DNA from 2 places in the Pseudoalteromonas sp. MBR-15 genome. Region 1 is predicted to be linked to the other one. Evidence: predicted binding sites of a transcription regulator. Region 1 holds the regulator's gene; the other holds the start of a gene.
What was found. The regulator sigma-54, encoded in region 1, starts transcription at its own class of promoters, with help from an activator protein. The targets are predictions, from matches to a motif close to GTTGGCACGNNNNTNGNNT.
Positions count from the first base shown of each region.

Region 1 (10,611 bases):
ACTCGTTTGGAGTGCCGATCGTTTTGTTTATGGGGCAGCCGCGCTGGCAAAAAATATGGGGATCCCCACCCTAATTATCGGTTTAACGGTTGTGGCTATGGGGTCATCAGCACCTGAAATGATGGTGTCGGCATCTGCAGCACTTGCAAACAAAACAGATACCGCTGTCGGAAACGCTATTGGCTCTAATATTACCAACATTCTGCTTGTACTGGGGGTCACGGCCCTATTACGTCCTCTGTCTGTTTCTTCAATGACGCTAAAACGCGAAATGCCACTTGTGTTAATCGTATCGATTGGCGCGTGGTATGTATTTTCAGACAACTATTTTTCATTCGCCGAAGGGATTGCTTTAATACTTGCTTTTGCCGTATTTATTGCCGGATTAGTGATCATTTCATTGCGAGCAAAAAATCAAGATGACCCTTTTGTTAGTGAAGCCTGTGAAGATGTGCCCGATAATGTCAGCACGCGTTCGGCAGTATTATGGCTTGTGGTCGGCATGATTTTGCTACCAATTAGCTCACACTTTCTAGTGGGTTCGGCGGTTGATATTGCCAAATATTTTGGTCTTTCTGATCTGGTTATTGGTTTAACAATTATTGCTATTGGTACCAGTTTACCTGAGCTTGCTGCCTGTATTGCAGGTGTCTTAAAAAATGAAGACGATTTAGCACTGGGCAACATTGTTGGCTCAAATATTTTTAATTTGCTGGCTGTACTGCCACTGGCAGGTATTATTAATCCATCGGTTATCGACCCATCAGCCGCTAACCGCGATGCACTTATTATGATAGCGGCCACCATTGTGTTAATTGCCATGTCATTGAACTTAAAAGGTGCACGTCGTATCAATAGAATTGAAGGTGGCTTTTTGTTAGTCGCATTTATTGCATATCAAGGCTATATTTTCAGCCAAATAGGATAATCAATGACGCAACATAGCTTTATCGCGCAAGGCAAGCGCGTACTCGAAATTGAAGCGCAAGCATTAAAAGAAATTGATCAATACATTGACCAGCATTTCAATAATGCCTGTCAATTAATGTTCCAATGTACTGGGCGAATTATCGTTATTGGCATGGGCAAGTCAGGCCACGTAGGTAATAAAATTGCTGCCACACTCGCCAGCACAGGAACACCTGCATTTTTTGTTCACCCAGGTGAAGCAAGCCACGGTGACCTTGGTATGATTACCCGTGATGACGTGGTTATGTGCATTTCAAATTCAGGGGAAACGAGCGAAGTTGTCAGTATTATTCCTGTCATTAAGCGCATTGGCGCAAAAATGATTTCGCTAACAGGTAACCCAGACTCAACAATGGCCACGCTTTCTGACGTACATGTGTGTATTAAAGTAAGCAAAGAAGCTTGCCCACTGGGCCTTGCGCCAACAGCCAGCACAACGGCAACGCTAGTCATGGGCGATGCAATGGCTGTAGCACTGCTTGAGGCAAGAGGTTTTACAGCAGACGATTTTGCACTTTCTCACCCGGGCGGAAGCTTAGGAAAACGTTTATTACTTTGTCTTAGTGATGTTATGCACGCAGGTGAGGCCACTCCCATTGTTAATGAATCGCAAAGTATCAAAGATGCATTAATTGAAATGTCGGCTAAAGGCCTCGGTATGACCGCAATTGTTGGTGATGACAACACACTATCGGGACTTTTTACTGATGGTGATTTACGTCGTATTTTAGAGCAACGAGTTGATATTCACAGCACCGCAATTAGCCAAGTAATGACTCGCTCATGCACAACTGCACACGCTGATATGCTGGCCGCAGAAGCGCTTAATATTATGGAACGTAAACGTATTAATGGTTTGATTGTAATCGACAAAAGCAACACCCCCATTGGCGCGCTTAACATGCAAGACCTTTTAAAAGCAGGAGTACTTTAAGCATGACATTTGCTGAGCTTTACCAACCAGTAAGCACAGACGTGAGTCAACGTGCTCAAAAAATAAAACTGCTTATTTGTGATATTGATGGTGTTTTTTCAGATGGCCGTATTTATTTGGGCAATCAAGGCGAAGAGCTTAAAGCTTTCAATACAAAAGATGGATTCGGCATTAAAGCCCTTATCAATAGTGGTTTTCAGGTGGCCGTAATCACGGGACGCCATTCACAAATAGTTCAGCAGCGAATGACTAGCCTTACGGTACAACATATTTATCAGGGCCAAGAGAATAAGCTCATTGCTTATCAAGAGTTAAAAGATAAACTTAGCTTAACAGATGAGCAAATTGCCTATATTGGTGACGATGGTCCAGACTTACCGGTTATGGAAAAAGTCGGATTTGCCGTTGCTGTTAATGATGCTCATCCATTAATCAAAAAACTGGCTCATTACACCACCCTGTTACCTGGTGGCTTTGGAGCTGTGCGTGAACTAACTGATTTATTAATGCTAGAAAATGGCAAACCGCTAACTAGCGATGGAACGAGCGCATGAATATAGCCCGTATTTTACTAAGTATTGTTTTTGTTTGTAGCATGGTTTGGTTATGGTATCCGTACTTTAATCAACCGACAAACACAGTGCTCAGTGAAGACGAGATTATCGCTACACCTGATTACACCGCAATCGCATTAAAGCAAACAGCCTATGATGATCAAGGTAAAATCAGTCATAAAGTGGCCGCTGCTAAAATGGAGCTGTATCAACAGCTCGGGTTTACCTTTTTTGAGCAACCCATTTTCACCATTTACGGTGATCAGCAAGTTTGGCAAGTAAAAGCCAAAGAAGCCACGTTATATGAAAACGATCAGCTTGTATTCGAAGGGGATGTGGTTGCTAAAAACCTTACCCATAATGGCATGATCGAAGATATTAAAGCTGAGAACATTAACATAGACATTGACAAAATGACCATGTTTTCTAAGCAACCTGTCACGCTGACAGGGCCGAATTTAAAAATTACCGGTAAAGGTTTAAAAGCCGATTTAAAAGCCGAAATTGTTGAGTTAACTAACCATACACGAACCATATACTATGACCAATAAACTTAAGAAATTACTCCTGATCCCAAGCTTATTGATTGCGTTTTCTGGCGCAGCTGCTGAGCAGGCTGGCACACCAATCAGCATTAGCTCTGATCGCCAAGAAGGTCAGCTAAAAAATGGCATTGGTATCTTCGAAGATAATGTCGAGATCATACATGGTAACCGTCGTATTACAGCGGATCGACTCGAAGCACATGCAGGTGAAGTTGAAGGCACGGTTGAATTAATTATTGCCACAGGAAAGCCCGCTTACTTTGAAGAAAAACAAGCTGACGGCACTATTATGAGCGCCAGTGCTGAAGAAGTTCGATACGATGTTGCTAAACGCTTATTAACACTCGTTGGCAATGCACAAGTGACTCAAGCAGGCCAAAAAGTCAGTGCCAAGAGCATTACATACGATATGGAACAGCAACTGATAAGTGCCGAGAAAGATGAAAACTCGACCGATCGTGTACACACTATTTTAGTGCCTGTTGATAACAAAAAGAACGATGAAGGCCAGCCATGAGCACACTAAAAGCAGAGCTATTAGCTAAAAGCTATAAGGGTCGCCAAGTTGTAAAAAATGTAGGCCTTGAGGTAGAAGCTGGCAGCATTGTCGGTTTACTTGGGCCAAATGGCGCAGGTAAAACAACCACCTTTTACATGATTGTGGGATTAGTGCCCAGTGACAAAGGTAAAATAAGCATTGATGATAACGACATCACCTTATTGCCAATGCACAGCCGCGCTCGCTTAGGTATTGGCTATTTGCCACAAGAATCATCGATTTTTAGAAAACTGACTGTTTATCAAAACTTAATGGCCATTTTAGAGACCCGTAAAGATCTCAATAAACAAGGCCGCGAAGAAACACTTAACAGTTTACTTGATGAATTTAGCATTCAACACATTCGTGACAGCCAAGGTATGGCATTGTCAGGGGGTGAACGCCGTCGTGTTGAAATAGCACGTGCACTGGCCGCTGACCCTAAATTTATTTTGCTCGATGAGCCTTTTGCTGGTGTTGATCCTATTTCAGTGTTAGATATAAAGAAAATTATTGAGCACTTAAAAAATCGTGGTATTGGTGTATTAATTACTGACCACAATGTGAGAGAAACCCTTGATGTTTGTGAAAAAGCCTACATTGTTTCTCATGGGGAGCTAATTGCATCAGGTACACCTGAACATGTGTTAGCCGACCAAACTGTACGCGATGTGTATCTAGGCGAGCAATTCAGGCTTTAAATACGCCACCGACTAGAGCATCTGCTAGACTTATAACAATGACAATAAATCAAATAAATAGTTAACGGCATCGTTCTATTGTTTGATAAGACTAAAAAGGATTGTTAGGGATACATGAGGCAATCATTACAGCTGCGCATGGGCCAGCAACTTACAATGACTCCACAACTGCAACAGGCTATCCGTTTGTTGCAGCTCAGTACATTGGATCTCCAGCAAGAAATTCAAGAAGCGTTAGACTCTAACCCTTTGCTTGAAGTTGAAGAAGCAGATTATGCAGAAGAGAGTATTGGCAAAAACGAGCAAAAAGCCGAATCTGACGATACCCAACTAAGCGCGTCGGCTGACGAAGCTGCGAGCGAGTACGAGCAAGAAAGCAGTGATGCCCTCAACAAAGACACCGTAAGTGACGACTTAGCAATGGATGTTACGTGGGATGAGTACATGAGTGCTGCCCCATCAAGTTCCTCAGGTCCAATGCCTGAAGATGAGTCAATTTACCAAGGCGCATCAACCGAAACTCTCCACGAATACCTAATGTGGCAGTTACAACTGACTCCATTCAGCCCAACAGACGAAGCGATTGCCGTTGCGATTGTTGAGGCAATTGATGATTCGGGTATTTTAACCGTAAGCTGCGAAGACATTGTTGAAAGCTTCAATCAAAATAACGATGAAGAAGAAATCGAACTTGATGAAGTCGAAGCTGTCTTAAAAAGAATTCAATTATTCGATCCTGTCGGTATTGGCGCCCGTAGTTTACAAGAATGTTTGTGTATTCAATTACGCCAATTCGATGCTGACACCCCCTATTTAGCTGAAACTAAAATGGTGTTATCAGAACATATTGAATTATTAGCGAGTCGTGACTATCGCACTTTGATGAAAAAGACTAAGCTTAAAGAAAGTGAGCTGAAAGAAGTCATGACATTGATCCACAGCTTAAATCCAAAGCCTGCGGATACCATTGTTAGAGAAGAATCTGAATACGTGATACCCGATGTATCCGTAAAAAAAATAAAAGGCCGTTGGGTAGTTGAACTAAACCCAGACTGCATGCCGAAAATCAGAGTGAATAGCCACTATGCGGCGATGTCACGTTCTGTAAAATCAAGCAGTGATAGCCAATTTATTCGCTCTCATTTACAAGAAGCAAAATGGTTTATTAAAAGCTTAGAAAGCCGTAATGACACGTTATTAAAAGTGACTAACTGTATTGTTCAACAACAACAGGCTTTCTTTGAACATGGTCCTGAGGCCATGAAACCCATGGTATTAAATGATGTCGCAGAAATGGTCGAAATGCATGAATCAACAATTTCGCGAGTAACAACACAAAAATACATGCATACCCCGCGGGGAATTTTTGAGTTGAAATATTTCTTCTCCAGCCATGTAAGCACTGAAAATGGGGGTGAGTGTTCATCTACGGCAATTCGCGCTTTAATCAAAAAGCTAATCGCCGCAGAAAACACAGCTAAACCATTGAGTGATAGCAAAATTGCAGATATATTGGCTGAGCAAGGAATTAAAGTAGCTAGACGGACAATAGCAAAATATCGAGAGTCTCTAGCAATACCTCCGTCGAATCAGCGTAAGAGTCTGATTTAGACGTTTTACATAGAAGGAAAATGCTTATGCAACTAAATTTAACTGGTCGTCATGTAGAAATCACAGATTCATTAAGAGACTATGTAAACACCAAGTTTGCGAAACTAGAAAGGCATTTTGACCACATTAATAATGTTCATGTCATTCTAGATGTAGAAAAACTAAGCCAAAAAGCAGAAGCAACTTTACATGTAAACGGAGGCGAGTTATTTGCCTCTACTGAACACCAAGATATGTATGCAGCCATCGACTCGTTAATCGATAAACTTGATCGTCAAGTAATTAAACACAAAGAGAAATTAGCTCGACACTAAATTATGAAACTTAGTTCACTTACTAACCAGGACTGCAGCAAAGCTGCGGTCCTTTTTAATAGCAAAAAAAGAATTCTCGAATTTATCAGCGAACTGGCTCATGAGCAGCTCCCTCATTTATCTCAGCAAGATATACTCAATGCCCTATTGAACAGAGAAAAATTGGGCAGCACGGGTATTGGCCGAGGTATTGCGATTCCACATGGTCGTATGAGCGGTGCAGATCAGCCACACGCATTTGTAATTGTGAGTGAGTCACCTATAAATTTTGACGCAATTGATAATCGTCCAGTGGATATTTTTGTCGCACTCATCGTACCAGATGGTGACTGTCAACTTCATCTAAAGACCTTATCAACAATTGCTGATAGACTTAAAGACAAAGAATTTTGTAAACAGCTACGCAGTGCTAAAACAGATAGTGATCTGTTTAAAGTCATTGCATCAGAGGCATAAATGGAATTAATTATTATCAGCGGTCGCTCTGGTTCAGGTAAATCGGTCGCTTTACGAGTACTTGAAGACTTAGGCTATTACTGCGTTGATAATATTCCTGTAAACCTACTTCCTTCGTTAGTACGCAGTGTGTCAGATAATTACGACAAAATTGCTGTAAGTATCGATGTGCGTAACCTGCCGAAAGAACAGCAAGAATTTAACGATATTCTTGAGTATTTACCGGGCTTTGCAAAACCCACGTTGTTTTATTTAGATAGTGATGATCAAACACTGATCAAACGATTCTCTGAAACACGCCGCTTACACCCATTATCGATTGACTCGCTGCCGCTTGATTTAGCGATTAAACAAGAAAAAGTATTACTGGATGTTTTGATCACCCGTGCCGATTTTATGATTGATACGACCGATCTCAGCGTGCATCAGCTTGCCGAATCTATTCGCGAAAAAATACTGGGTAAAAAAGACAAAAAGCTCATTATTACTTTTATGTCGTTTGGCTTTAAGCACGGTATTCCAAAAGAAGCTGATTACGTATTTGATGCTCGCTTTTTACCGAATCCACACTGGGAACCGGATCTAAAACCACTGACAGGCTTAGACCAACCAGTAAAAGATTACCTTGCTAGTCACAGCATAGTGCAAAAGTTTACATGGCAAATTCAAACCTTTGTACAAACATGGCTCCCTCACTTAGAGCGAAATAATCGCAGTTATTTAACCATTGCGATTGGCTGCACAGGTGGACAACATCGCTCGGTTTACTTAGCGCAAACCATTGGTGAGAGCTTTTCGAAAAGTCACGCAAACGTGAAAATACGCCACCGCGAGCAAGATACCCAATAGGCAACGACGATGCATGCTGAAGACACTTTTTTAATCCAAAATAAGCTAGGTTTACATGCACGAGCAGCCACGGTTTTGGCACAACTTGCACTGCAATTCGATGCTAAAATAACGCTTTACCAAGACGATAAAGAAGCCGAAGGCGATAGTGTATTAGCCTTAATGTTACTCGAGAGCAGCCAAGGCAAAGAAGTCCGTGTGGTGTGTGAAGGCCCCGATGCTGACGCAGCACTCAATGCAATAGGCGAATTAATTGCACAACGCTTTCATGAACAAGAATAGCATTTGCTAAGCCTTGACTGTTTACGTTAAACTTGCATTGGGTATTTAAAATTCCTGTTAAATATCCTACTTTTATATCGCTCGCTTCTCTAAAATACATTTTTCTTAGTAAATTTATCTCAGTGCGGCGATATCCCTGCAAATACTAAATTTAGCAACTATGCTGTATTTGCTGAGTCAGATTTTAAGCTATTTTTTCAGTTGTAAGGACGCCAATGCCAGAAGCCTTTGAACAAGATTACCCGCTACAACAACTAAAACAGGTGACCAAGTCACTCAATAGTGGTCAATTTGTTCAAGTGCGCGGCATGTTAGCAAAAACAGCACCGTGTGATACCGCACTCCTTTTAGAATCATCCCCGCATAAAATTCGCCGTATGCTTTGGCAGCTGGTAGACCCTGATGTGCGTGGTGACGTATTAGAAGAGCTCTCAGAAGATGTACGTTTAGGCATTATTGCCCAAATGGAACCTGAGCACATTGCTGCCGCAACCGAAGACATGGACGACGATGATTTAGGTGAGGTTCTTCGAAGCCTACCTGATACAGTCTACCAAGACGTTGTCGGCGCCATGGACTCGCAAGACAGAGAAAGAGCCACCCAAGCCCTGTCTTATCAAGAGCGCTCAGCTGGTGCCTTGATGAACAGCGATACGGTAACCATTCGCCCAGACGTCACACTAGATGTTGTTTTACGCTACCTGCGTTTACGCGGCGATTTACCTGAAGGCACCGATGATTTATACGTCGTTGATAAACATAATTGCTTTTTAGGGGCATTATCTTTAACGACGTTGTTGACCAATCCCTCAGATAAAGTGGTTCGCGACCTGATGGATGAAGACTGTGAATCTATCTTAATATCGATGGATGAAAGCGACGTGGCACAATTATTCGAACGCCATAACTGGATTTCAGCCCCCGTTGTAGATGATAACGCGCACTTACTAGGGCGTATTACCATCGATGATATCGTTGACGTTATCCGTGAAGATGCCGAACATAGCTTATTAAGCTTAGCGGGTCTTGATGATGAAGAAGATACTTTTGCTCCCGTATTGAAAAGCTCGCAGCGCCGCTCTATTTGGCTAGGAGTCAACTTATTAACTGCTTTACTCGCTGCAATAGTCGCTAGTTTTTTCGAGAATACATTAGCTATCTTACCTATTCTTGCTGTACTAAATGGTATTGTTCCCTCAATGGGAGGCGTAGCAGGCAGCCAAACGCTTACACTTGTTATTCGTGGTATTGCTGTTGGCCATATAAACCAAACTAACCAACGCTTTTTATTACTCAAAGAGCTCGCTATCGGCGCGCTAAACGGGGTAATTTGGTCTATTTTAATCGCGGGTGTTGTCGCGCTGTGGCAGTGGGACTTTAAACTCGGTGCGGTGCTAGCCTTTGCTATGTTCATGAACTTAGTGGCAGCAGGTATTGCAGGGGCCAGTATTCCGCTTATTTTAAAGAGAATGAAAATTGACCCTGCATTAGCAGGCAGCGTAGTGCTTACGACGGTGACAGATATAGTGGGTATTTTTGCCTTTTTAGGCACTGCGACTTGGTTACTTATTTAAACTAAAAACGGCCCTTGTGAGCCGTTTTACTTTGTATAATCTATGTTGCACGTTGCTTATTTTTACCAACACGCGGTTTGGTGTTCGCCTTCTTAAATTGGCTAAAACCTGTGTGGCGGGTTAGTGCAGCTCGGCCTGTGCGCCCTTTCCCTTTTGCTGCCTTTTCATTACGCCCTTCCTCAGGAACTAAACAATGAGGGCCTTTACCAATGAGATTCGCTTTACCCATTTTTTTAAGAGCTTCACGGATCATCGGCCAACCAGCCGGATCATGGTAACGCAAAATTGCCTTATGCAGACGACGCTGACGTGCCCCTTTTGGAACAGGTACTTGCTCCGTGTTATTTTTAATATTACGCAACGAGTTCATCTCGGTATGATAAATTGTCGTCGCATTCGCCATGGGTGAAGGATAAAAGTTCTGAACTTGATCAAGCTTAAAGTCATTCGATTTTAACCACAGCGCCATATTCACCATGTCTTCATCTTTGGTGCCTGGGTGAGCTGAGATGAAATACGGGATCAAATACTGCTTTTTACCTGCCTCTTTCGAGTATTTATCAAACAACTCTTTAAACTTGTCGTAAGCGCCCATACCTGGCTTCATCATTTTCGATAACGGGCCATCTTCGGTGTGTTCCGGTGCTATTTTCAAGTAACCACCAACATGGTGAGTGACCAGCTCTTTAACATAGCGAGGGTCTTCAACGGCTAAATCGTAACGCACACCCGATGCAATTAAGATCTTTTTAATCCCTTTTACATCACGTGCTTTTTTATATAACTCAATCGTCGGCGTGTGGTCGGTGTCCATATGTTTACAAATATCAGGGTAAACACACGATAAACGACGGCATGTACTTTCTGCTTTTTTACTCTTACAACGTAATTTATACATGTTCGCTGTTGGGCCGCCTAAGTCAGAGATAACCCCTGTAAACCCTGGCACCTTGTCACGAATTTGTTCAATTTCGTCAATGATAGATTGCTCTGAGCGACTTTGGATAATACGTCCTTCATGTTCAGTAATCGAACAAAATGAACACCCACCAAAACAGCCTCGCATGATATTCACGGACGTTTTGATCATCTCGTAAGCAGGAATTTTTTCATCACCATAACTTGGATGTGGAATACGTTGATATGGCAAACCAAAAACGCCATCCATCTCTTCTGTTTCAAGCGGAAAAGCCGGCGGATTGACCCAAATAGAGCGATCGCCATGGCGCTGAAATAATGCACGTGCACATCCGGGATTTGTTTCTTGGTGTAAAATACGCGATG
Region 1 is NZ_JBRJHH010000003.1:324,223-334,833, forward strand. It holds gene ACSSVW_RS06515 (calcium/sodium antiporter) at 1-928, shown strand, start outside; gene ACSSVW_RS06520 (KpsF/GutQ family sugar-phosphate isomerase) at 932-1,903, shown strand; gene kdsC (3-deoxy-manno-octulosonate-8-phosphatase KdsC) at 1,906-2,457, shown strand; gene lptC (LPS export ABC transporter periplasmic protein LptC) at 2,454-3,008, shown strand; gene lptA (lipopolysaccharide transport periplasmic protein LptA) at 2,998-3,519, shown strand; gene lptB (LPS export ABC transporter ATP-binding protein) at 3,516-4,241, shown strand; gene ACSSVW_RS06545 (RNA polymerase factor sigma-54) at 4,356-5,852, shown strand; gene hpf (ribosome hibernation promoting factor) at 5,879-6,166, shown strand; gene ptsN (PTS IIA-like nitrogen regulatory protein PtsN) at 6,170-6,622, shown strand; gene rapZ (RNase adapter RapZ) at 6,623-7,471, shown strand; gene ACSSVW_RS06565 (HPr family phosphocarrier protein) at 7,481-7,753, shown strand; gene mgtE (magnesium transporter) at 7,969-9,327, shown strand; gene ACSSVW_RS06575 (YgiQ family radical SAM protein) at 9,368-10,611, opposite strand, start outside.

Region 2 (10,611 bases), on a different contig from region 1:
CCACTGACAAAACTTACTTATATCATGCGTGATATTGCTTCAGGTGATGGTGATTTAACCCAAAAAATCGAAATAAAGAGTCAAGATGAAGTTGGTCAGCTCGCTCACCACATGAATACCTTTATCGATAAATTACGTGCCATGATGCTTAATACAGCAGCCCAAGCTGAGCAGTTAAGCCAAGCGGCTTCACAGCTTAAAATCGTCTCTAAAAAAACCAACGACGAAATTCAGCAAGAAAAACAACAAGTTGACAGTGTTAGCGCCGCAGTAACAGAAATGGCCTCTACGGTACTCGAAATTTCGCGAAATGCGCAACACACCAACAATGCAGCCGAAGAAGTGCAAAGCATTACAGCCGATGGCACCAAGCGTTCAACGCAGGCGCAATCGGTGATGACCGCACTTGCCAGCCACATCGGTGAGGCATCTAAAGTTGTTGCAGGGCTTGAGCAAGAAAGCGGCAATATTGGCGCTGTTGTTGATGTAATCAACTCAATTGCAGAACAAACCAATTTACTGGCACTCAATGCAGCCATTGAAGCGGCGCGTGCAGGTGAGCAAGGGCGAGGCTTTGCGGTGGTTGCTGATGAGGTACGCTCACTGGCAAGTCGTACACAAGAGTCGACCGATGATATTCGTAATATGATCACGCGTTTACAGCAAATAGCTCAAAAAGCATCCACCATGATGCAGCAGGGTCAAGAGCGTGCAGAAGGCTCTGTAGAGCAAACTCAAATTGTACTGCAAGCTCTGCAAGATATTGCAGGCTCAGTGACGAATGTACAAGACCAGAGTCATCAAATTGCGACCTCAACTGAGCAACAAACGGTGGTTGCTGAGGACATTAATAATAGCCTCGCGGCAATTAACCATTTAGTAAATAGTACAGCAGATCATGCACATGAGTTAGCAGACGAAGCACGCGATCTCAATGAGCTAGCTATTTCACTTAATAAAACGGTTAATCAATTTAAGTTGTGATTAGTCATTGAATTGTTCTAGGTGTGTGTTCTTGCTACTTATCATAAGTAACAAATCAGGCACCATGCAGTCGTCAATAAGAAATTTTTAACGCTGCAAACGACAGGTCTAAATCATTCACACTGATTTGAATTGGTATTGAGATAGATTGCAGATGTAATTAAAAACCCGATGTCACCTGAAGATGACATCGGGTTTTTATCGTCAGCCTTCCTTGTTACCTGTGGCGTAACCGCTTTAGTAAGTTCCATAAATAGTTGCCACTGTTGCTCATTCCATGTAGCAACTCCCTTGTTGTTCAGTCCGTGTAATAATTGCGCTTGTACTTGTTCCATTTTGTCACCTCCTTACGCTAGCTTCATCCATATTTGGCTCCTAGCCTAAACCAAAATCCTTGGTGTTTATCCTTTCACTTTATCCATAAAGCGTTGCCATTGTGCGCTTGTCCATAACGCCTTGTTACTTCCTTGCTGTCCTTTGTGCTGTGTTACATTTTCCATACTGTAAATCTCCTTGCAGTGTTGTCATCCATTATTACGTGTGCATTTCCTTGCCGTACACCCATTCCTTTGAACCGTGATTATTATCGCTTACCGATAATATACACAGCATGAATCAAACCTGGAATGTACCCTAATAAGGTTAAAATAATATTAATCCAGAATTGTGCCCCCAAACCTACCTGTAAAAATACGCCAAGAGGCGGAATTAAAACCGAGAAAATAATGCGTATTAAATCCATAACTCACTCCTTGAAAAAGATAAGCCCAGCCAAAGCTGGGCTATGGGGCGTGCTATTATTCAGCAACAATCTTAAGTTCATCGATGACTTTACGCACATCTTCAGCATTTTCAGCAATGCTCACTGCTAATTGCTTTTCTGCATCTGACTTAACCGTACCTTTTAGTGTAACAACGCCTTTATCTGTATCGACATCAATATCAGTGCCGCCTACTTCAGAGTTAAATAAATAACGTGTGGTGATCACTGTACTGATCTTCGCATCAGTTAAGTCACTTTCTACTGAGTCACCTTTATCTGCACTTGCTGCCTTAGACTTCATGTTTTTCACAACCGTTAATTTGTTATCAACAGCAGTTACACCGTCTAGGCTAAGTACAAGCTCTTCGGCTAACTCTTTGTCTAATTCACTATCAACTTTACCGGTTAATACAACTTTGCCGTTTTTTACGTCTGTGTTGATATCAAAATTATTTAGGTTAGTGTTCATAAGAAGCACAGTTTCTGCCTTACCATCAATCCAAGCATCTTTACTTTCATTTTCCCAGTTGCTTGCCTGAGCACTCATACTTGTTGCACCAATTACTAACGCAGCAATCATAGTCTTGTTGAATGTATTCATAATCTTTCTCCTTTTGATTAAAGACGAGATAACTAATGCGACTACGATGCCAACTTTTTATTTTTATATTATTCAATAAGTTAAATAGATATTCAGCCATGATTTATATTCGTTTCGGTAATTATTTACAGACAATTCGGTAAGAAGTTCACTCTGTTATAAAAATGACTAATTAATTGTCAATCTTATTAATCTATGGTTAATTTAACGAATGAAAGCCCACACACAAAAACATAAACCAATGAATATTAATAAAATAATTTTTGGCCTACACTTTGCTTTGTGATTAACATAACTTTAAAACTCAACAGGGAATTATCATGGCCGTCAAACTCGAAGATCGCCCCATCGAGCAAGTAAGAGAAGAAGTAATCGATCAACTTATCTATAACTACAGTCATGCAGTTATTTCAGCAGAAGCATTTGAACGAAGACTAGACCAAGCAATGGAAGCCACCAGCAATGAGGTGTTAATTGAGCTGGTTGCTGACTTAGAGTTAACAGCAGATATTGACTACAAGTCACATAAACATGCGCAGTTTAAACCTCACTATGCACATGGTAGCGATGCAGAAAGCCTGCAACTACGCAGTATTTTAGGTTCCAACGAGCGTAGCGGCCAATGGCTAGTCCCGAAAGAAATTCACCTAACTAACTGTTTAGGCTCAATTGAATTAGACTTTAGTGAAGCCGTTTTTCAGCACCAGCATGTCACCATCTACGTAAACTGTATTTTAGGCAGCGACGAAATCTACGTGCCAGAACATGTAAATGTAGTGTCAAAGTTGTTTAGTGTGGTAGGTAGCGTTGAAAATAAATCGGTTGCACTCAATAAAGGGCAAGGCCCCACAATTACGATAGAAGGTAATGTTTGGCTAGGCTCAGTAGAGATTAAAGTCAAACGCACCATGAAAGAAAAGTTCATCAGCTTTGCCAACAGCCTAAAAGCCAGCTGGAAAGAAATGAATAGAGTGCAATAACGAAATGCGAGTTGCGAAACCCCCTCGCGCGAAATAAATTTCACGCCTACATTAAACCGTAGGCGTTATGCTTGCATGGCGCGTTTGCGCAGCAACGTCTTTTATAAGATTCACGGCTAAAGCCCCCTACAAAAGATACACACTACACTCGTGGGAGGCGTTTTAACTATACAAGCTCGCTTTTCGTCACTCGTTGCCTATAACCTTTCACGGCTAAAGCCCTTCCTACAAGTGATGCACACTTCACTCGTGGGAGGCGTTTTAACTATACAAGCTCGCATCTCGCTTCTCGTCACTCGTTGCTTACAACCCTTTCACGGCTAAAGCCCCTCCTACAAGTGATGCACACTACACACGTAGGAGGCGTTTTAACGCCGAAAAAGCAAACCTTTTAAGCGGTATTAACAACCATCTCGATTTAGCTCGCATCTCGCTTTTCGCAGCTCGTTGCTTACAACCTCTTCGCGCGAAATAAATTTCACGCCTACATTAAACCGTAGGCGTTATGTTTACATGGCGCGTTTGCGCAGCAACGTCTTTTATAAAACGGCTAAAGCCCCACCTACAAGTGACACACATCACACGTGGGAGGTGTTTTAACACCAAAAAAGCAAACCTGTTCAGCGGCATTAAACAACCATCTCGATTTAGCTGTACTAGCTCGCATCTCGCCTTTCGTAACTCGTTGCTTACACCCTTTCACGGCTAAAGCCCCTCCTACAAGTGACACACATCTCACACGTGGGAGGCGTTTTAACGCCGAAAAAGCAAACCTTTTAAGCGACATTAAACACCCTTCACGGTTTAGCTCGCATCTCGCTTTTCGTCACTCGTTGCTTATTAATCTCGCTTCTCGTTACTTATTTCGCTCGTACTTCGCTGCTCGTTTTTTTCATCGCTAAAGATCATTATTTCTTTCACTTGGGATGTCACTGAAATATTCGACAAACTCGACTTCAAAGCCTGCGGGGTCAATAAAATACACGTTTTTTCGGTAAGGGTTTTCAGGGCCTAATTTATCCACTTCGTAGCCTGCATCTACAAGGCGTTCAATCACGGCATTAATATCGTGTGTCACATAAGCAAAGTGAGCAAGGCCCACTTGATGGCCCGATAAATCGCGATTTTCATCTTCACCATTATCGCTGAATGCGATGTACTGGTAATCATCACCAAAGTGCAGCCATTTACGCGGCTTTCCAGACCAGGTGCTGTCGCCTTGGCTTCTTACTCGCCAATGAGGGAACGCGGCTTTATAAAAATGCAGCATGGCGTCAACATTACTTACGACTAGGTTTATGTGTTCTAAATGCATAGCGAATTTCCTTTTAAATTATGAAACTGCCAGTACGATAAAACCTAAAGTTTAGTTGAGGTAAAGCATTTTTTAATAAAAAAGCCCCACTTTATTAAGTGAGGCTTTATGATGCTTCGTTGCGTGTTAGCTTCCTGCTATCTGCATTTGTTCAATCAGTACAGAGCCCGTTTGAATCCCGCCACGACGTTCAATATCGCCACCCAGCCCGACAACCGCTTTAAACATATCTTTAAGGTTGCCTGCGATTGTTATCTCGCTGACAGGGTATTGAATCTCGCCGTTTTCTACCCAAAAGCCCGCTGCGCCACGCGAGTAATCACCTGTTACCGTGTTGACCCCCTGCCCCATGAGTTCTGTAACTAATAAGCCGGTGCCCATGGTGTTTAACAGCGCTTTTAAATCAGCGTGCGTTTGCTCAACTAACCAGTTGTGGATCCCGCCCGCATGACCGGTTGGTGCCATTGATAATTTACGAGCCGCATAGCTTGCTAATAGGTAAGTTTGCAGCTCACCGCCTTGAATAATTTCACGGTCGACTGTTTTTAAGCCTTCTGCATCAAACGGTGATGAAGCAAGGCCTTTTAATAAATGCGGACGCTCAGAAATATTCACACAATCGCTGAACACTTTGGTGCCTAAACTATCGAGTAAAAAGCTCGATTTACGATAAAGTGCACCACCGCCAATCGCCGACACTAAATGGCCAAACAACGAGTTGGCAATATCTGCTCTAAAAATAACGGGCACTTTCATGGTACCGAGTTTTTGACTATTAAGTTTAGCGAGTGTTTCTGTAGCCGCTTCAAGACCCACTTTTGCAGCATCGTTTAAATCGTCTTTATGGCGAGCAACAGTGTATGCAGAGTCACGCTGCATTTGCTCACCTTCTTTGCCAATCACCATGGTGCTTATACTGTGGCGAGTACGCGGGTAACCGGCAATCATGCCATGGCTGTTACCATATACGCGAAGCCCTTGGTGAGACGAAAAGCTCGCACCATCAGAATTTACAATACGCTCATCAGCATTTAATGCGGCCTGCTCAGCTTGATGACACAACTCAATACCTTGCTCTGGGCTGACATCCCACGGGTGATATAAATCTAAATCTTGTGGTGCAAATTCAAGTAGTTCTTTATCGGCAATACCGTTGAATGGATCGTCAGATGTAAACTTAGCAATATCAATTGCTTTTTCGACCACAGTACGTAACGTTTTTGGGTTTAAGTCGGCGGTTGATGCCGAGCCTTTATTATTACCCACATACACACTGATACCTAAGCCACCATCTTGGTTAAACTCTATTGTTTCAACTTCTCCCATTCGCGTGCTAACAGACAAACCTGACGTGCTCGACATTGCAGCTTCTGCAGCGGTTGCTCCGAGCTTTTTAGCATGCTCAAGAACTTCGCTTACGGCATCTTTCACTTGTGAAATATGTTGATAAATAGGATCTTTCATCTTCGGTGTCCTAGGCTATGATATTTTTTATAGTGTAGCGAATGCTAACACACTGCGAGACGTGCATCAGCTAATATTAATCATTAACTAAATGGCGTATAATAGTGAATAGTTAAGTTTACCGGATGAGCATCCTTATGGCGAAGAAGAAAAAGCCTGCAATTGAAGAAGAAATTATTTACGTATCAAAAAGCGAATTAAAGCGTGAGGCAATGCAATATCACGATCTTGGCGCTGAAATCGCAGGGATGGCTAAAAAGCAACGCGACCGCTTACCATTAAACGACGAGCTTAAAGAAGCCCTAGTCGTTGCAGATAAAGTTAGCGATAAAAGCGATGCTTACCGTCGTAACTTAAACTATATTGCAAAAGTACTACGTACCACTGAAAACGTTGATGAAATTCAAGCCATGATTGACATCATGCTGAACAAGAATAACCAAGCTGACGTATTAATGAATAAAATAGAAAAGCTTCGTGATGACTTGATCAAGCAAGGTGATGACTTAATCAACCCGACTATTGAGCAGTATCCATCGCTTGAGCGTCAAAAAATGCGTCAACTAGTGCGTAATGCAACCAAAGAAGTTAAAGCCGAAAAACCGGCAAAGAGTTACAAAGAGTTATTCCAGTATCTAAAAGATGCGATTATGGTTTAAGTCTCTTTTAATATAAAAAGCCGCTTAATGTAAATTATGCGGCTTTTTTTATAGCCATTGCGGCGTTAAAACGCCTCCTACAATTCCTGTAGGAACGGCTTTAGCCGTGAACAAAACACAATAACCATAAACAATTCGGCGTTAAAACGCCTCCTACAATTCCTGTAGGAACGGCTTTAGCCGTGAATATGACACAATAACCATAAACATTTCGGCGTTAAAACGTCTCCTACAACGCCTGTAGGAACGGCTTTAGCCGTGAACAAAACACAACAACCATAAACAATTCAGCATTAAAACGCCTCCTACAACGCCTGTAGGAACGGCTTTAGCCGTGAACATGACACAATAACCATAAACAATTCGGCATTAAAACGTCTCCTACAATTCCTGTAGGAACGGCTTTAGCCGTGAACAAAACACAATAACCATAAACATTTCGGCGTTAAAACGCCTCCTACAACACCTGTAGGAACGGCTTTAGCCGTGAACATGACACAATAACCATAAACACTTCGGCGTTAAAACGCCTCCTACAACACCTGTAGGAACGGCTTTAGCCGTGAATGGTAAAATTTAACTATAAATAGATACAATCCCAATAAGGATAATCACGCACATTTTTAACAATTCCAGCCCTCAACGGGTTTGCAATAATGTACCGCGATACGTCTCGTAAATGCTCTTCACTCCGGATCAAAGAATCATAATACCCTGGCTGCCAAATTTTTCTTTTTGGGCTTGCTGACTTGTTTATCAAATATGAACTTTTCCCTTTAACTTCTCTCATTAATGTCGCTAAAGGTACTTTATCTTGTAACTGAAATAACCAATGTAGATGATCAGGCATTACAACGAAGCAAATTGTTCTGGTTTTAATATCTTCTATAGCCTTTAAGGTATTAATTAAGACTCGAGCATTATTAAAGTCAGAAAAATAACAGTTTCTATCAAGAGTTGAAGTTGTAACACTGTAGTAATGAAAGGGAGTTGATACCCTATGTTTTCTTAGATTTTGATAATGTGCGGTCATCCATAACCCTCCATTCACTGTATTAAACCTAGCCAAAGATATAACAGAATCAAGATAAATATACATAGAAACGGCTTTAACCGTGAACATTAAATACAATAACCATAAACACTTCGGCGTTAAAACACCTCCTACAATGATATACATACAAAAAAGGCTCTGAGCAAACACTCAGAGCCTTCTTTTCAAACCGTGGTTTATTACCAGATCTTCACACGATCTTCTGGTTTGATATACATTTTGTCGCCTTCTTTCACGTCAAATGCCTCATAGAACTCAGGCATGTTTGAAAGAATACCAATTACACGGTAGTGGCTTGGTGAATGAGGGTCTGTCATTAGGCGGGTACGTAACTCTTCATCACGATATTTACGACGCCAGATTTGTGACCAGCCCATAAAGAAACGTTGCTCGCCAGTATAGCCGTCAATCACTGGCGCTTTTTGATCACCAAGTGATAATTGATAGGCCGTATAAGCAACTGTTAAGCCACCTAAGTCACCAATGTTTTCACCAAGTGTCAGCTCACCATTTACGCTTGCATCTTCAAATGGCTTGTACTCATTGTACTGAGCAACAAGTTGACCTGTGCGCTCTTCAAACTGTTTAAGATCTGATTCGCTCCACCAGTTACGTAGGTTACCGTCACCATCATATTTTGCGCCTTGGTCGTCGAAACCATGGCCTAGTTCGTGGCCGATTACCGCACCGATAGCACCGTAGTTTACTGCGTCATCGGCTTCTAGGTTAAAGAATGGCGGTTGTAAAATAGCTGCAGGGAATACAATTTCGTTATTCACTGGATTGTAGTAAGCGTTAACCGTTTGTGGTGTCATGTGCCACTCAGAGCGGTCTACCGGCTTACCTATTTTTGCAGTCATGTCTGCAAATTCCCACTCGCTGTAGCGAATGTAGTTACCAACGAGGTCATCACCTTTAATTTCAAGCGATGAGTAGTCTTTCCACTTGTCTGGATAACCAATTTTAGGCGTGAACTTATCAAGCTTCTCTTTCGCAGCAAGTTTCGTTTCAGGGCTCATCCATTCAAGACCTTCAATCGCAACTGCGTAGCCCTTAATTACGTTATCAACCAGCTCTTCCATACGCGCTTTTGCTTCAGGCGGGAAGTTATCTTTCACGTATACTTTACCTAGAATTTCGCCTAACACACCGTTAGACGCATCAACTGCTTTTTTCCACAGAGGTGATTGCTCTGTCACACCACGAAGTGTTGTGCTGTAAAAATCAAAGTTAAGGTCTACTAGCTCTTTATTTAAAAGACCTGCGTAATTGCTCACAAAATGGAATTTAAGGTAGTTCTGCCATGTTGCTAAATCAGTATCGCTATAGATACCTGCAAATTTTTCTAGGTAGCTAGGCTGGCGAACGATTACGTCGTCGGTTTTAACGCCCGATGCATCAAAATACGCAGCTAAATCGAACTCACCCGTCAATTTATTCGCATCAGCAATGCTCATCTTGTTATAAGATTTGGTTGCATCACGGCTTTCAACGCGGCTCCACTGTGCATCAGCAATACTTGTTTCAAGTGCGATGATATTTTTTGCAGCAGCTTCTGCATCAGCAACACCCGCTTTGCTTAAGATAGCAGTAATGTATGCTTCATAGGCTGCGCGAATCTTGGTGAATTTTTCATCATCTTTTAAGTAGTAATCACGGTCAGGTAAACCTAGGCCTGATTGGTAAACATACATCGCGTTTTCGCTTGAGTTTTTCGCGTCGTTATTTACGTACCAACCAAATGGTAAGCTTCCGCCTTTAATACGTAACTCAGCCATTAATGTAACGAGGTCTGATTTATTCTTAACTGCGTCAACACTTTCAAGAATTGGCGTTAATGGTTTGATACCCGCAGCTTCGCGGCCTGCTTCGTCCATATAGCTGTTATAGAAAGCAGCTAATTTAGCTTCGTCAGAGCCTGGCTTAACATTTTTATTTGCTGCGGCTTTTTCGAGTACTTCTTTCATCGCTTTTTGCGAATCATCATAAAGCTGAGTGAATGAACCGTAGTTTGATTTATCACCTGGAATTTCTGTTTTTTCTAGCCATTCACCGTTAACGTGATAGTAAAAGTCATCTTGTGCACGAACAGACTTGTCCATGTTCGCCAGTTCAATACCTGAATCTAAAGGTGCTTTTGCTTCAGTGACGGTTGCCGTTGCAGGTGTTTTAATTTCTTGTTCTTTTTCACCACAACCAACAAGACCAAGTGCAAGCGCAATACTTGCAGCGGTAAGTGTTACTTTTTTCATGGGAGTCCTGTACTTAATTGTTTTTGAAGTATCTATTGAAAAACCATAATAGCAGGTAGTTTTTCGCTTCCCCCATAATAAACCTCATATGCAAAACAATAAAATCGAATATGTAACAATTTTTATCAAAAAGGGATGAGCTGCATATTTGAACGATGAAACAAAAAATTAGAGGTTAAAAGATAGAAAATAGAAAATAGAAAATAGAAAATAGAAAATAGAGGTTAGAGGTTAGCCACCTTCGCGCGAAATAAATTTCACGCCTACATTAAACCTTAGGCGTTATGCTTGCATGGCGCGTTTGCGCAGCAACATCTTTTATAAGATTCACGGCTAAAGCCCTTCCTACAAGTGACACACATCACACTCGTGGGAGGCGTTTTAACGCCGAAAAAGCAGACCTTTTCAGCAGTATTAAATAACCTTCTCGGTTTAGCAGTACTAGCTCGCATCTCGCTTTTCGTGACTCGTTGCTTATAACCCTTTCACGGCTAAAGCCCTTCCTACAAGTGACACACATCTCACATGTGGGAGGTGTT
Region 2 is NZ_JBRJHH010000024.1:6,224-16,834, forward strand. It holds gene ACSSVW_RS19995 (methyl-accepting chemotaxis protein) at 1-984, shown strand, start outside; gene ACSSVW_RS20000 (hypothetical protein) at 1,098-1,319, opposite strand; gene ACSSVW_RS20005 (YqaE/Pmp3 family membrane protein) at 1,568-1,726, opposite strand; gene ACSSVW_RS20010 (BON domain-containing protein) at 1,782-2,348, opposite strand; gene ACSSVW_RS20015 (LiaF domain-containing protein) at 2,669-3,328, shown strand; gene ACSSVW_RS20020 (VOC family protein) at 4,227-4,643, opposite strand; gene pmbA (metalloprotease PmbA) at 4,770-6,107, opposite strand; gene yjgA (ribosome biogenesis factor YjgA) at 6,245-6,766, shown strand; gene ACSSVW_RS20035 (REP-associated tyrosine transposase) at 7,347-7,946, opposite strand; gene ACSSVW_RS20040 (M13 family metallopeptidase) at 8,000-10,072, opposite strand.
Region 2: ACSSVW_RS20015 (LiaF domain-containing protein) is a predicted target of sigma-54. The motif match lies at 2,611-2,629, and genes of this name have one in related genera.